Regions from separate parts of the Paenisporosarcina sp. P4_E4_2 genome, predicted to be linked through region 2. Evidence: riboswitches for the same ligand, from Rfam matches in the RefSeq annotation. Region 2 holds a riboswitch; the other holds the start of a gene.

Region 1 (7,068 bases), on a different contig from region 2:
AGCAAACACATTTACATAGGATACGAAATAACGTCTACTTTGCCCAATGGGTAATAAGTGAATACAAAGAATTGAGAAAAGGGGATAGACAACATGACTGAGACGATAAGTATCGATCACCGTACAATCGCGGTTCGATTGTTTAATGAAACATGGGATTTGATGGAGAAGAAAGACCGAACAGGTGATGAGGATTCACAAATGCTGGAGAAGGCATATGCTTCGCTCTATCATTGGCGCCAAATCGGCACAAAGCTTAATTTGGCTAGAGGCTATTGGCAAGTGTCCCGTGTCCATGTCATTCTCGGACAAGGTGATACAGCATATTTTTACGGCGTGGCGGGTACAGAACTATGTGAAGCGGAAGGATTTGGCGATTTTGATTTAGCCTTTGCTTATGAATCCATAGCACGTGCAGAAAAGTGTAGGGGCAATTCTGAGTCAATGAATATTTGGTTGGCACGCGGGCAAGTAGCGGCCGAAAATATCGCGAAAGAACCAGACAAAAAATATTTTTTAAGCGAATTGGCTAGTGTAGATAAGGGTTGAACGAATTCAGCGATGATTCATCGGTTGTAAGAAAAAACACTATATGTTAGATTGGATATTATGTAAAACACAATATATAGTGTACAAACGAAAAAGAGGTACCAGTAATGGTTTAAAAGGGAATTCGGTACATGCCGAAGCTGTCCCCGCAACTGTAAGTGTAAACGACTGTACAAAGTCCACTGTGCATCAGCATGGGAAGGGTACGGAAGGATAATGCACGAGCCAGGAGACCTGCCTTTTTTTTCGATGAAGCAACACTTTCTTCGGGGGTTGAGGAGTGGAAGCGAGCTATTTGTAGCGAGCGAAATTCCATTTTCTCTCAAACCAATTCTACTCCTTTCCATTCTTTCAATCTTGAGCGATGGCTCAGCCGAAGAGGCTGTTCCATCGCTTTTTTGTGTTTCTGAAATTGTTGAATTGGAGTGGGTATACATATGGTACAAAAGGTATTAACAGACAAAGAAATACTGATAGATCAACTGCTGGAGCAGTTTAAAGAGAATGAGTTGGCTCCCTTGTTGCATGCCAATGAAAAATGGCTGAAGAAAAATCCACAAGCAACCGATGAACAGTGGTCAAAAGCCATGGTAATGGAGTCACTTAGTCATCTGGATGAAGAGCAACCATACTGGACTTTCGTCGCTGCTCGTGTTTACTTGGCACAAGTTTACAGCGAAATCGCTGTAAGACGAGAATGTTCAAGTCAAAATGTGTATAAGGATTTTGAGAAACACCTTCAGCGCTTATCGGACAAGGGTTTATATAATGCCCGTCTCCTGAAGACCTATAGTAAAGAAGAAATCAAAGCATTAGGTGAAGTGCTTGAACCGGAACGCGATGGACTATTCACATATATTGGATTAAAGACATTGATGGACCGTTACGTGGCAAGAGATTACGACCTTTCACCCGCAGAGCTACCGCAAGAACGATGGCTCATCATTGCTATGACGTTAATGCAAAACGAAACCGAGAATCGCTTGGAGAAAGTGAAGGAAGCATACTGGGCAATGAGTAACTTGTATATGACCGTTGCAACACCTACCCTTTCCAATGCAGGGAAGCCAAATGGGCAATTATCGAGTTGCTTCATCGATACAGTTGACGACAGTCTTCAAGGGATTTATGACTCGAATACAGATGTTGCCACGCTATCGAAATATGGCGGTGGTATAGGCATTTACATGGGGAAAGTGAGAAGCCGAGGTTCCTCAATCCGAGGATTCAAGGGAGCATCGAGCGGTGTGCTGCCGTGGATCAAGCAATTGAATAATACGGCGGTCAGCGTGGATCAACTCGGTCAACGACAAGGAGCGATTGCCGTTTATTTGGATGTGTGGCATAAGGACATCTTGCCTTTCCTTGATTTGAAGCTAAACAACGGGGATGAACGATTGCGCGCACATGATATTTTCACAGGTGTGTGCCTACCGGATGTTTTCATGGAGAAAGTCGAAGCACGCGAAGAATGGGCACTGTTTGACCCGCATGAAGTACGTACTGTCATGGGTTATTCTCTAGAAGATTTCTATGATGAAACCCGGGGGGAAGGTACTTTCCGAGATAAATATGAAGAGTGTGTAGCGAACGAACAGTTGTCGAGAGAAGTAGTGCCGGCCATTGATATTATGAAACGCATCATGCGCAGCCAACTGGAAACAGGTGTGCCATTTATGTTTTATCGAGACGAAGTAAATCGAAGAAATTCAAATAAACACGAAGGCATGATTTACAGCAGTAACTTGTGCACGGAAATTTTTCAAAATATGAGTGCGACAGAATTTGAATCGATCACGTTGGAAGACGATGTCATAGTCACGCGCCGTAAGCCTGGTGATTTTGTCGTGTGTAACTTGTCCTCCATCAATTTAGGAAAAGCAGTTCCGGCTGGTGTGTTGGAAAGATTGATCGAAGTGCAAGTACGCATGCTCGACAATGTCATCGATCTGAACATGATTCCAGTGCCACAGGCAGAACGAACAAACGCAAGATACCGTGGAATCGGTCTTGGAACATTTGGTTGGCATCACTTATTAGCGCTGAAAGGAATTCGATGGGAATCTGACGAAGCGGTAGAATTTGCGGATGAATTGTATGAGGAGATTGCTTATTTGACAGTACAAGCATCCATGAATATCTCTCGTGAAAAAGGACCTTATCCATTATTTGTTGGATCAGCATTCCATACGGGAGAGTACTTTGAATCGCGTGGTTACGATTCATTGAAATGGCGTGAACTTCGTCTGGATGTTGCCATGAATGGCGTGAGAAACGGGTATCTCATGGCCGTCGCACCGAATTCTTCCACGTCGATATTGGCAGGAAGTACAGCAAGCATCGATCCTATATTCCAAAAAAGCTATTCGGAAGAGAAGAAAGACTACAAAATTCCGGTAACAGTACCTGACTTGAATCAAGAAACAACATGGTTTTATAAGTCCGCGTACTTCATCAATCAGCATTGGACATTAAAACAGAACGCTGCACGACAACGCCATATCGATCAAGGGGTATCGTTAAATTTATATGTACAAAACACAATTAAGGCGAAAGAATTGCTGGACTTGCATCTGGATGCGTGGGCAAGTGGTTTGAAAACGACCTATTATGTGCGCTCCACATCGGTGGAAATGATGGAATGTGAGTCTTGCTCAAGCTAAGGAGGAAATTGAATGACAACGATTGAAAAACGAAAGCTCATGGATAAAGAGGCACCAAACCGTTCTACCGGCATCGTCAATGGGGCTTCATCGAATGTACTGAACTGGGATGATGTACGGTTCAGTTGGGCGTATCCGAAATATAAAAGGATGCTCGGAAACTTCTGGACCCCTTTTGAAATTAATATGGGCTCGGACGTGAAGCAGTTCGGCGGGTTGAATGATGCGGAGCGGGAAGCATTCTTGAAAATCATCGGCTTATTGGCATTGCTCGATAGTATTCAAACTGATTTCGCAGGGAAAGTTGCTGATTATTTAACGGATTCCAGTTTGAATGCGCTTATGATAATTTTGGCACAACAAGAAGTGATTCATAATCATTCTTATTCATATGTGCTGTCGAGCTTGGTGTCGAAACAAGAGCAAGACCGGGTGTTTGATTACTGGCGCACGGAACCGGTCCTGGCAAAGCGAAACGAATTCGTCATGAAAGGGTATGAAGCTTTTTCAGATGAGCCAAATGTTGATTCATTATTGACTGCGATTGTCTATGATGTCATTTTGGAAGGGTTATTTTTCTATTCTGGATTCGCTTTCTTCTATCATCTCGCACGTCATCAAAAAATGGTCGGCACGAGCACAATGATCAACTACATCAATCGAGATGAACAAATTCACGTCGATTTGTTCGTGAAAATTTATCAGGAATTGTTGCGAGAATATCCTCAGTACGATACGCCAGAAAGAGCTCGTAAAGTTGAAAATATTTTCAAAGAAGCGGCTGCACTTGAAATCGAATGGGCACGTGAAGTGATAGGGGATCGAATTGACGGTCTGGACGTCGAGGATGTGGAAGAATACATTTGCTTCTATGCAAATGTCCGCTGTGCTCAACTTGGCTATGAACGACCATTCCCGGCGTATCGCAAAAATCCATTGAAGTGGATCAAAGCCTACGAAGAAGTGGATTTGGGCAAAACCGACTTTTTTGAGCAAAAGTCTCGTCAATATGTAAAAGTCAATGTGCAAGACAATGGGTTTGATGATTTATAGGAAGTTTAGGAAGAACGCTGTTTCATAAGGCGAGTTGAATCTGTAGTGCGATGAGTTTAAGCGATAAATTTGTACAAGTGACCTTTAAATAATCAAAAGAGTAAAAAATAAACATTTTAAGATGTAAAAGGATAATAAAGAAGTCTGGCGAATCCTATAAGAGATACTTAATTTTCATTAAGGAGATGTAGAGAATGAAACCAGTACTTCCATATTTAACGTTTTACGGAAATGCCAAAGACGCAGCTGCATTTTATGAAGTAACATTCAGTTTAGAGAACCAAGGGATGCTAAAATATGGGGATAGTGATTTTCCATCACCGCCTGAAGCGGCAGATTACATTATGCATTGTCACTTAACAAATGGAAACTTCAGCATTATGCTTGCTGACTCCTCAACCCCTGGCGAATCAGGTACGACAAATGTTTCATTGATGATTGAATGTGAAAGCGAAGAAGAAGTGAATCGTCTGTACAATGCATTATTAGTGGGCGGTCAGGCAATCATGGAACTTCAGGACACGTTCTGGGGAGCCAAATACGCTAAAGTGCGCGACCAGTTTGGGTACACATGGGATCTGAATTTCGAAAAAGGACAAGCTGAATAACAAACTGTGAAAGATAGTAGGGGCTGCCGATGTTACTGGCAGCCTTTTTCGTTGGGGGAAAATGGGTGAATGGGAATAAAGCTCGGACAAGTGTTGCACCGGCTCCCAGGAAGAACGCCAATGAAGAAACCTAACAAGGAACCCCTAAGTTCATTCATGCCGAATAAAATACTCTGATTAATTTACCCACACCAAATCCGCTCTTCTGTATCAAAAAAAACCATGACAATATTCTGAATAGAAATTATAATGAATAAAGTTTTAGAAAGGGAGAGATAGCATATGAAAAGAACAACATTGGCTTCAGCATACAAATTGGAGGGCATGTTGGGATAAAATGTGAACTCCGATTTGATTTTAACCCAAATCAAAAAATCGGAGGAAATTAGAATTGAGTATACAAAATTTTTATTACACTTTAACAAGTTCACGGTCGTTTTTCATTCAGATGGTGTTCACATTAAACGCCATTTACTATGTAACTCAAGCGGAATTGAATGCTTTGCAACTCGTATTGATCGGTACGACTATGGAAGTGTCTGTTTTACTGTTTGAAATGCCCACAGGTTTATTCGCGGATCATTTCGGACGGAAAAGGTCGCTTGCTTTCGGAACACTCGTCATCGGGTTAGCACATGTTTTGGAAGGTAGTACGCCTGAGTTTTGGGCGATTGCGGTAGCTTCTGCGATGTGGGGAATCGGCTGGACATTCATCAGCGGGGCGGAACAAGCTTGGATTGCTGATGAACTGAACGCTAAAAGTTTGGAAAAGACGTTCTTACGTGGATCGCAGTTTTCATCCTGGGCTCGCTTTGCGGCGATTCTTGCAAGTGTGACAATCGCAGCGATTTGGTCCGTACAAATTGCAATTATTGTTGCGGGAATCATGCTCATTGTCATAGCGGTATGGGCTATCATCAAGCTACCTGAAACAAAGTTTGTTAGAGTTACTCGTGAAAAAGGTGTCTCAGGTGTCACGCATATGGTGAACACCATCAAAACTGGTGTTTCTCAAATTCGCGGGAACACCGTGTTGGTCAGTATTGCGATGGTAACCTTGTTTTGGGGGCTCGCCAGCGAAGGCTTTGATCGTTTGTACGGCGCTCATTTCATTGTGGACTACCAGTTGTCGGAAAGTGAGACCGTTTATTGGTTCGGTACATTTTATGCGGTCGCGTTTTTACTGAATATCGTGGTCCTTCGTTTCGTCGAGAGACATGTCAAAGGACGTTATGCACATGTATTATTGATTACTAACACCGTGTTGATTGCAACGATGATTGCTTTCGCTTGGACAGGTCATTTCTGGGTGGCGGTAGCCATGTATTGGGTGACAAGTGCACTGAGAAACGTAAACTATCCATTGATGAGCATCGTTACAAATGAACGCATAGAATCAAAAGGGCGTGCCACAACACTTTCCATGTTTGGGCAGCTTGATGCGTTCGGACAGATTGCCGGTGGACCACTCGTCGGCATGCTGGCATTGTACACGTCCATTGCAGGAGGGATTACTTCTTCTGCGTCGTTAATCCTGCCGGTGCTTTATTTCTTATGGCGGATGAAAAGGAAAATGAAAGTTTCATAGATTGATTAAGTGCCTGGTGCGAATACGTATCAGGTTTTTTATTTTACAGCGAAGCGTAAAGAGCAAATCAGAAGATAGATATATGGGGGAATTACTGGTGCAAGGGAATAAATGACGCAACCACAAAAAAACAGTGCACCATTAAAGGCACACTGTCATTAACTTTATTTATTTCCCGCCTAATATATCAAATAGCCCGCCTGCCAAGCTACCTTCACCTTTTGAGCTGCCGCCAGGAATTTGTGGGGCTGCTGCAAAGACTCGGCTTGCCAATCGACTGAATGGCAACGATTGTATCCATACGGTTCCTGGCCCACGCAATGTAGCGAAGAACAATCCTTCTCCACCGAACAACGCCGTTTTTACGCCCGGCACCATTTCAATGTTGTAATCAACTTCCTTGGTCATGGCCACTAAACATCCTGTATCGACACGTAACACTTCGCCTGGTTGTAAGTGTTTCTTATGAATAGTACCTCCAGCATGAACGAATGCGAGTCCGTCACCTTCAAGCTTTTGCATGATAAAGCCTTCACCACCAAAGAAACCAGTCCCAAGTTTACGTTGGAATTCAACGCCGACCGATACGCCTTTAGCCGCTGCCAGG
Region 2 (7,068 bases):
GCTCGGGATATAGTTCAACACATCATCCATTTTGGCAGAAGCATAACCAAAGTCTTGAAACTTCTCATTTTCATGACCCACCATCGAATCTAAGGTATTCACTGCTTTATATAACCAAAGCCCAGGTGCCCCGAAAAGAAATGCGAAGAAAAGTGGAGCTGTTATCCCGTCACTCGTATTTTCTGAGACAGTTTCTACCACAGCTCGTGTAATTTCTGATTCGGATAACTTTTCAGTATCGCGACCGACAATCCATGATAGTTTCATTCTAGCTTCTTTCAAGTCACCATTAACTAGTGGTTTATAAACGGACATCGCTGCGTCTTTCAAACTTTTTTGGGCAAACCCTATTGCACACAAAATACTTTCAACAACGATTCCAAAAACAAAGTGAATCTCGTATGCTGTGAACACCAAGGCAAATACGCTAGCGAATGTAACCGCAACAACCGATATCAAAAGGATTATACCTTTGATTTTACGATGACGGCCTTTATTCAACAAAGTAGTTAATTTTGTTATTAATCTACCAATCCATCGAACCGGGTGTGTCCAATTGGGTGGATCGCCTATTATTCGATCAAGGAGTAAGCCAAAAGTAAGCGCGATGATATGAGCAGACATACTTACATTCCTTTCGCTACTTTATAACGTTTGATAGCTAGTGTAGTACACTCAAAAACGCCTCGCCCAATGCATTTCCCTAGCTCTGTAATAGGTCCAGCATACGGTAAAAGTTCCCCTTTTTGAGTAGCTGCTATAAGTAAACTGTCCGTGGAGGTTCCAGTTGCAAGTGTATTTGTTATAGAGTCTCTTACATCTTCGTTTTGAAGAGCTTTTGTTTTTGCTTCTGTCGCTGTAATCATGGCTTGAATGAATGCTTCGTCAGATAATTTCCCATTGACAATTATCCAGGTATTAATCGTGCCTACATAAGGTTCATCTTCACGTTCAAATGCTTTTGACACATCCACTGCATTTCCTACGCCCGCTGTAACGGCAATGATAATGGATCCAAAAGTTCCATCATACTCTTCAATGACCACATGTTTCGTTTGAACAGCCGTCATCATTCCCACTGTATCTGTTGTCGGAAATCCTTGTGCTTGCAGATAATCAAACATCTCATTTGTGCTATCGTCACATTCATAATCAGCTTTTACATGACGATTAACAAACGTACGGTACCAACCAAACCCCGGATTTACAACTGCTGATGATACTGTTTTTAATGGGAAGTTTGCTTGCATGACCACATACTCATTTGACACTGCAAAATGGTCTTTCTTAATGATGTGCTCTTCCTGCAATTCACTCAAATTTGGCAATAATGTAATTTGTGGTTTCGGTTGTTCTGGATGTGGGTGGCTTCTTACCCGAGCTTTGTAGACACTTTCTAGCTGTTTTTGTTTTAGTACCGCATGCGGTTCACCAATTATTTTCACTTCGCCATCTTCCATTAATAACAACCGATCGCAATACAAGGAAGCTAAATTTATGTCATGAAATACTGAGATGATTGTTAATCCATTCTTAGTGGCTTGCATTCTAATCGTGTCTAACAATTGTTGTTGATGTGCGATATCTAAATGGTTAGTTGGCTCGTCTAGTAATAACACTTTTGCTTGCTGTGCAAGTGCTTGCGCCACAAAAACACGTTGTTGTTCTCCTCCAGAAAGTTGATCGAGATAAACATGCTCATACATTTTCACGTCGGTTAGCTGCATTGCATCTTGAATTGCTTGCTCGTCTTTCTCAGACCAAGATGAAAAGAATCCACTTTGATGAGGGTATCTCCCAAGAGAAATCGTGTCTCGCACTGTATATGAAAAAGCATGTCCGTGTAATTGAGGTAACACAGCCATATGCTTAGCGAGTTCTTTTGTAGTATATGTTTCGATTGGTTTGCTACCTAATTTGACCGTACCTGCTTTCAAAGGAAGTACACCACTAATGATTTTCAATAAGGTCGACTTTCCACTCCCATTTGGACCTAATATCCCAAGAACTTCCCCTTTAACAACATGAAAAGACACGTCTTTTACAACCGGTGAGTCGTGATAACCACCTGTTAATCCTTCGACTTTTAGCATGATTACGCACCCACCTTTCTTCGTTGTTTCCAAAAAATAAACGCAAACACTGGTGCACCAATAAAGGCTGTAATTACGCCTATTGGTAGCTCAGACGGTGAAATTATGGTTCGTGACACTAAGTCACAAATAATGAGTAATGACGCACCATTTATAAATGATAAGGGTAATACATGACGATGATCCGATCCCCACAACATACGTGTCATATGTGGAACGACGAGACCAACAAAGCCAATGGTTCCAGAAACCGATACCGCAGCACCAGTTAAAATCGAACCTCCTGTTAAAATCATCATTTTACGTCGTTTCACATTTACACCTAAATGCATGGCACGTTCCTCGCCAAAAACTAATGCATTAAGCTCGCGTCGATTTAGCCATAATAGTAAAAAACCGATCGTCATAAACGGTAATGCCATTGTGACATAGGGCCAACCTCGCATTGACACACTACCAAGCAACCAGCCAATAATTTGACGGAGCTCTTCACCTGAAAGTGAAATCATAAGAGAGATGACAGATCCCAAAAATGCACTAAATATTATTCCTGTGAGAATGATCGTTTCCATCTTCATCGCGCGGTCTATGAGCTTGGCAAAACTCATAACAGTAACCATAGTTAAAAAAGCACCGAGCATACTGAAAACTGGCAATGTGAACAAGCCTAGAAAGGGTACAGAAATTCCGAAAAAGAGTGTCACCACGGCGCCAACTGAGGCACCGGACGACACTCCTAACGTATATGGATCCGCTAATGGATTTTTCAACAATCCTTGGAAAGCTGCTCCCGCTATAGCAAGTGATGCACCAACTAAACCAGCTAGCACAACACGAGGTATGCGAATATTCCAAAGTATGTTTGATGCAGCTTCATCCATGTCAGGATTCCACAAGACTTGCACAGGAATCGAAACCGATCCAGCCGTTACCCCAACCAGCACAGCAGCAATCAGTACGAATACAGAAGCTACATAGGCAAACCAGGTTTTATTCACTGAAGACCTCAGGATGAATTGCTTTTGCCAATTCTAATAAGCCTTCTGTTAAACGAGGACCTTGACGACTTGTCGTATCACCATCCACATCCATTACTGCCTTGTTTTTCACAGCTGTAACTGTACCAAAACCTTCACGAGCCAAAACTTGCTCCGCTGCATCTGGTACATAGTTTCCGTAAGTTGTTAATATTACATCCGGATTACGCTTTACAATTTCTTCAGGGTCCATCATGATCCAACCTTCTAGATCTGATGCAATATTTTCTGCGTTCAATATTTCGATCATTTCGTTCATAAATGTGTTTTTACCTGCTGTATAAATTTCTGGAGCTGGAGATATTTCCGCAAATACTTTTTTCTTCGTTTCAATGGTTGAAGCCTTTTCTTGAATCGTTGCTACTTCATCCTTCATTGTTTGTACCATTTCTTCAGCTTCTTTAATCTTACCTGTCGCTTGGCCAATAGTAGCCATCGTGTCATACACTTCATCAAAACTTACTGCAGATTTCACAACATACACGTTTAACCCTGCATCACGCAATTGTTTAATTCCAGCCTCACCTACTCCGAGACCTGATTCATGTGCAAGTACTAAATCTGGATTTAAAGAAATAATTTTTTCTACATTAAATTCTTGTCCACCAATTTTTTCTTTAGAAGCAACTTCTTCTGGGTAGTTATCGTAATCCGAAACGCCCACTACTTCTTCTTCTAAGCCAAGAGCATACAAAATTTCTGTATTGCTTGGAATCATTGAAACGATTGCTTTTGGTGCTTCTTCCAAGGTAATTTCATTATCAGTGACATCCTTAATTGTTAGAGGAAATTGGGAAGCCTCTTGTCCAATTTCTGTATCTTGTGTTTTGCTGTCTGCAGGTTTTGCTTCTTCCTGCCCACATGCTGTTAATAATATCGCTGCAAGCGCAGTTGCGAGCCATAATTGCCAAATCTTTTTCATTGTTGATTTCCTCCTTGATGTTTATGTTTTTGGACACAAAAAAATCCTCCGCTTTTTGTCGGAAGATGGTTGGTTGAATTTAGGCTTTTGCTAAAATGAGCACGAGCTGATTCACACCATTCCTATCCTCGTAGGGTTGCGGGTGTTGCGCACGTAGGCAGGTCTCATGGCTTGTGATCAGTGGTTGGCGCGTCTTCCCAAAGCTAAGTTTGCTTCAGTGACTTGATGCGCCTCCTCTCACATACAGTGGCGGGACCGCGTCGGATTTGAACCGACTTCCCTTTTAACTCTGCGATTGAAGCAGAGCACCTTCGTGTTGGGGCTATGTAATTCATTTTTCATTATACAGGATTTCTGATGGGTGTCGAGAAGGTTTTTGTGGGTGACTCGGATTGCGTGAAATTGAAGATTTCACCATTTCGCGGGTGGATATCTGGAATTCAAGTTGCGTTATCTGCATTTCATGAGGCTTTATCTCGAATTCGAATACGTTTATCTAGATTTCGCATTCACTTATCTGAATTTCGTTAAATTTGCATGCGGTGCCGGGCGCAAAAAAAGCCATTCCACATCTTTCGAGTGAAATGGCTTTGGTTATTAAAATTACATTTTTTCAGGTGCGCTTACACCAATCAGACGTAGGGCATTTGCGATAGTTGTGCGGACTGCCGTAATAAGAGCTAGACGTGCACGTGTCATGTCTTCGTTCGTTGCATCCAATACTTTTTCTGCATTGTAGAAACTATGGAAGGTTRCTGCAAGTTCTTGGATGTATGTCGCAACGCGGTGTGGTGAGCGGATTTTCGCTGCATCAGCCACAACTTGCGGGAAGTCACCCACTTTCTTCAGAACATCTATTTCTTTTTCAGCTTTTAATAAATCTAATTGAGCATTCGAAGCGCTGAATCCTTGCTCTTCAGCAGAACGTAAAATCGAGCTGATACGCGCGTGCGCATACTGTGCATAATACACAGGATTTTCATTTGATTGTGAGACAGCTAAATCTAAATCGAAGTCCATATGTGAATCGCCAGAACGCATCGCGAAGAAGTAACGAACGGCATCCAAACCAACTTCTTCAACAAGTTCACGCATCGTGACCGCTTTACCAGTACGTTTACTCATCTTCATTTTTTCGCCGTCTTTATACAATTGAACCATTTGAATAATGCTTACTTCAAGCGTATCTCGATCATATCCAAGTGCTTGGATTGCCGCTTTCATACGTGGGATGTAACCATGGTGGTCCGCTCCCCAAATGTTGATTAATTTATCAAAACCGCGTGCAATTTTGTCTTCATGATATGCAACATCAGGTGTTAAGTAAGTGAATGAACCGTCGTTTTTAATCAGCACACGGTCTTTGTCATCGCCAAATGTTGTCGAACGGAACCAAGTTGCGCCTTCTTCTTCAAATACGTGACCATTCGCACGTAATTTATCCAAAGCGACTTCAATCTTGCCGTTTTCGTATAGAGAAGTTTCTGAATACCACTCATCAAAGCTAACTCGGAAATCGGCTAAATCTTTTTGAAGTTTTGCAAGTTCCACTTTTAGACCATGTGAACGGAAGAATGCAAAGCGTTCTTCAGCAGATTTCTGAAGCAATGCATCGCCATGCTCGCTTGCCATCTCTTTTGCGATATCAATGATATCTTGACCGTGATAGCCATCTTCAGGCATGTCAGCATCTTGACCCAATGCTTGCTTGTAGCGCGCTTCCAATGAATGTGCCAAGTTGTTGATTTGGTTCCCGGCGTCATTGATATAGTATTCACGTGACACGTCATAGCCTGCAAAATCCAATACATTACATAATGAATCTCCGACTGATGCACCACGGGCATGCCCTAAATGCAAATCACCTGTTGGATTCGCCGAAACGAACTCCACTTGAATTTTTTCACCAGCGCCAGCTTTTGAACGGCCATAATCAGCACCTTGTTCCAAGACAGCTTTCACCACGTCCGCCAAGTAATCTTTGCGAATTGAGATGTTCATAAATCCTGGACCGGCAATTTCGATTTTCTCGATAACTGTGCCAGTTGTATCAAGGTTTTCCAAAATAGCTTCAGCAATAGCACGAGGTGGCTTCTTCGCAAGCTTCGTCAGCTGCATCGCAATGTTTGTAGCATAATCGCCATTCGCTTTATCACGTGGGGATTCCAAATGAATGCCAGGCATTCCTTCCGAATCAGTTAATTCGGCTTTCAATATAGCTTTCTGTAATGCTTCTTTAATGGATTGTTGAACTTGTTCTACTGCGTTCATTGCGATCCCTCCGTGTAATGAAATTCAAGTGTGTATTCGCCAACGGGTTGCCCGCTCACGTCTAAATCATATTGAACGACAAAATGGCCGTCGTGTTCATTTTGCTCAAACGTCATCTGCCGTGTATTGGTTGTCACCATCAACATGCCATATTCGCTATCGTAACTGCCTGTCTGCTCTGAGTCCTTAATAAAAGGGAGACGCATATTAATTCCGCCGCTTCGCAGTACCAGGGCTTCGGTTTCACCCATTTTGACAGTGGTGTTCACATCTTTGTCATCTTGAACTTCCGCATATTTTAAATAGGATGACTCATCTTTTTCAATCAAAGTGCCAGTTGCCCATAATTCATAGATTTCCGGTTCTTCATTAGGTTGCCGGATGGTCGTTTTCAACCTTACTTTTACTTTTGTATTCATAACAAGTCCACCCGCTTCCTTGTGATTTTGTTTAATTTCCTTACCAAGGAAATGTCTTTTACGCTTTTCTATGTCTAGCTTCAAGCGCCAGGCCGCACCTAAGCTTCAGTTCCTCAGGCGAAAGTGAACTTTCGCATCGGACCTTCCAGCGCCGGCGTCGACCTAAAACGGCGCTTTACGCTTTTCTATAACCTTTTTATTATAAGTGATTTATATACTTTATTTCAAATGTCGTTTTAAAGGACATCGCTATTGTAATAATTTGTTAAAATTTACTTAATCGTTTTTTTAGGTATGTTATACTAACGCTAGAATTTCTCACGGAG

The links. A riboswitch is a leader RNA that binds a small molecule or an ion and turns the genes downstream of it on or off. The one in region 2 is predicted to bind cobalamin.
Region 1: linked by a shared signal. The riboswitch ahead of AC1DSB_RS10230 (ribonucleoside-diphosphate reductase subunit alpha) and the one ahead of AC1DSB_RS01995 (ABC transporter substrate-binding protein) in region 2 are both predicted to bind cobalamin.

What each region holds. Positions count from the first base shown of each region.
Region 1 is NZ_JBFUJC010000122.1:53-7,120, reverse strand. It holds gene AC1DSB_RS10235 (hypothetical protein) at 94-549, shown strand; cobalamin riboswitch at 630-805, shown strand; gene AC1DSB_RS10230 (ribonucleoside-diphosphate reductase subunit alpha) at 987-3,212, shown strand; gene AC1DSB_RS10225 (ribonucleotide-diphosphate reductase subunit beta) at 3,225-4,265, shown strand; gene AC1DSB_RS10220 (VOC family protein) at 4,460-4,873, shown strand; gene AC1DSB_RS10215 (MFS transporter) at 5,265-6,461, shown strand; partial or broken gene AC1DSB_RS10210 (AIM24 family protein) at 6,630-7,068, opposite strand, start outside.
Region 2 is NZ_JBFUJC010000006.1:5,755-12,822, reverse strand. It holds gene cbiB (adenosylcobinamide-phosphate synthase CbiB) at 1-624, opposite strand, end outside; gene AC1DSB_RS02005 (adenosylcobinamide amidohydrolase) at 627-2,093, opposite strand; gene AC1DSB_RS02000 (FecCD family ABC transporter permease) at 2,096-3,091, opposite strand; gene AC1DSB_RS01995 (ABC transporter substrate-binding protein) at 3,084-4,052, opposite strand; cobalamin riboswitch at 4,192-4,380, opposite strand; gene argS (arginine--tRNA ligase) at 4,656-6,323, opposite strand; gene AC1DSB_RS01985 (YwiB family protein) at 6,320-6,826, opposite strand.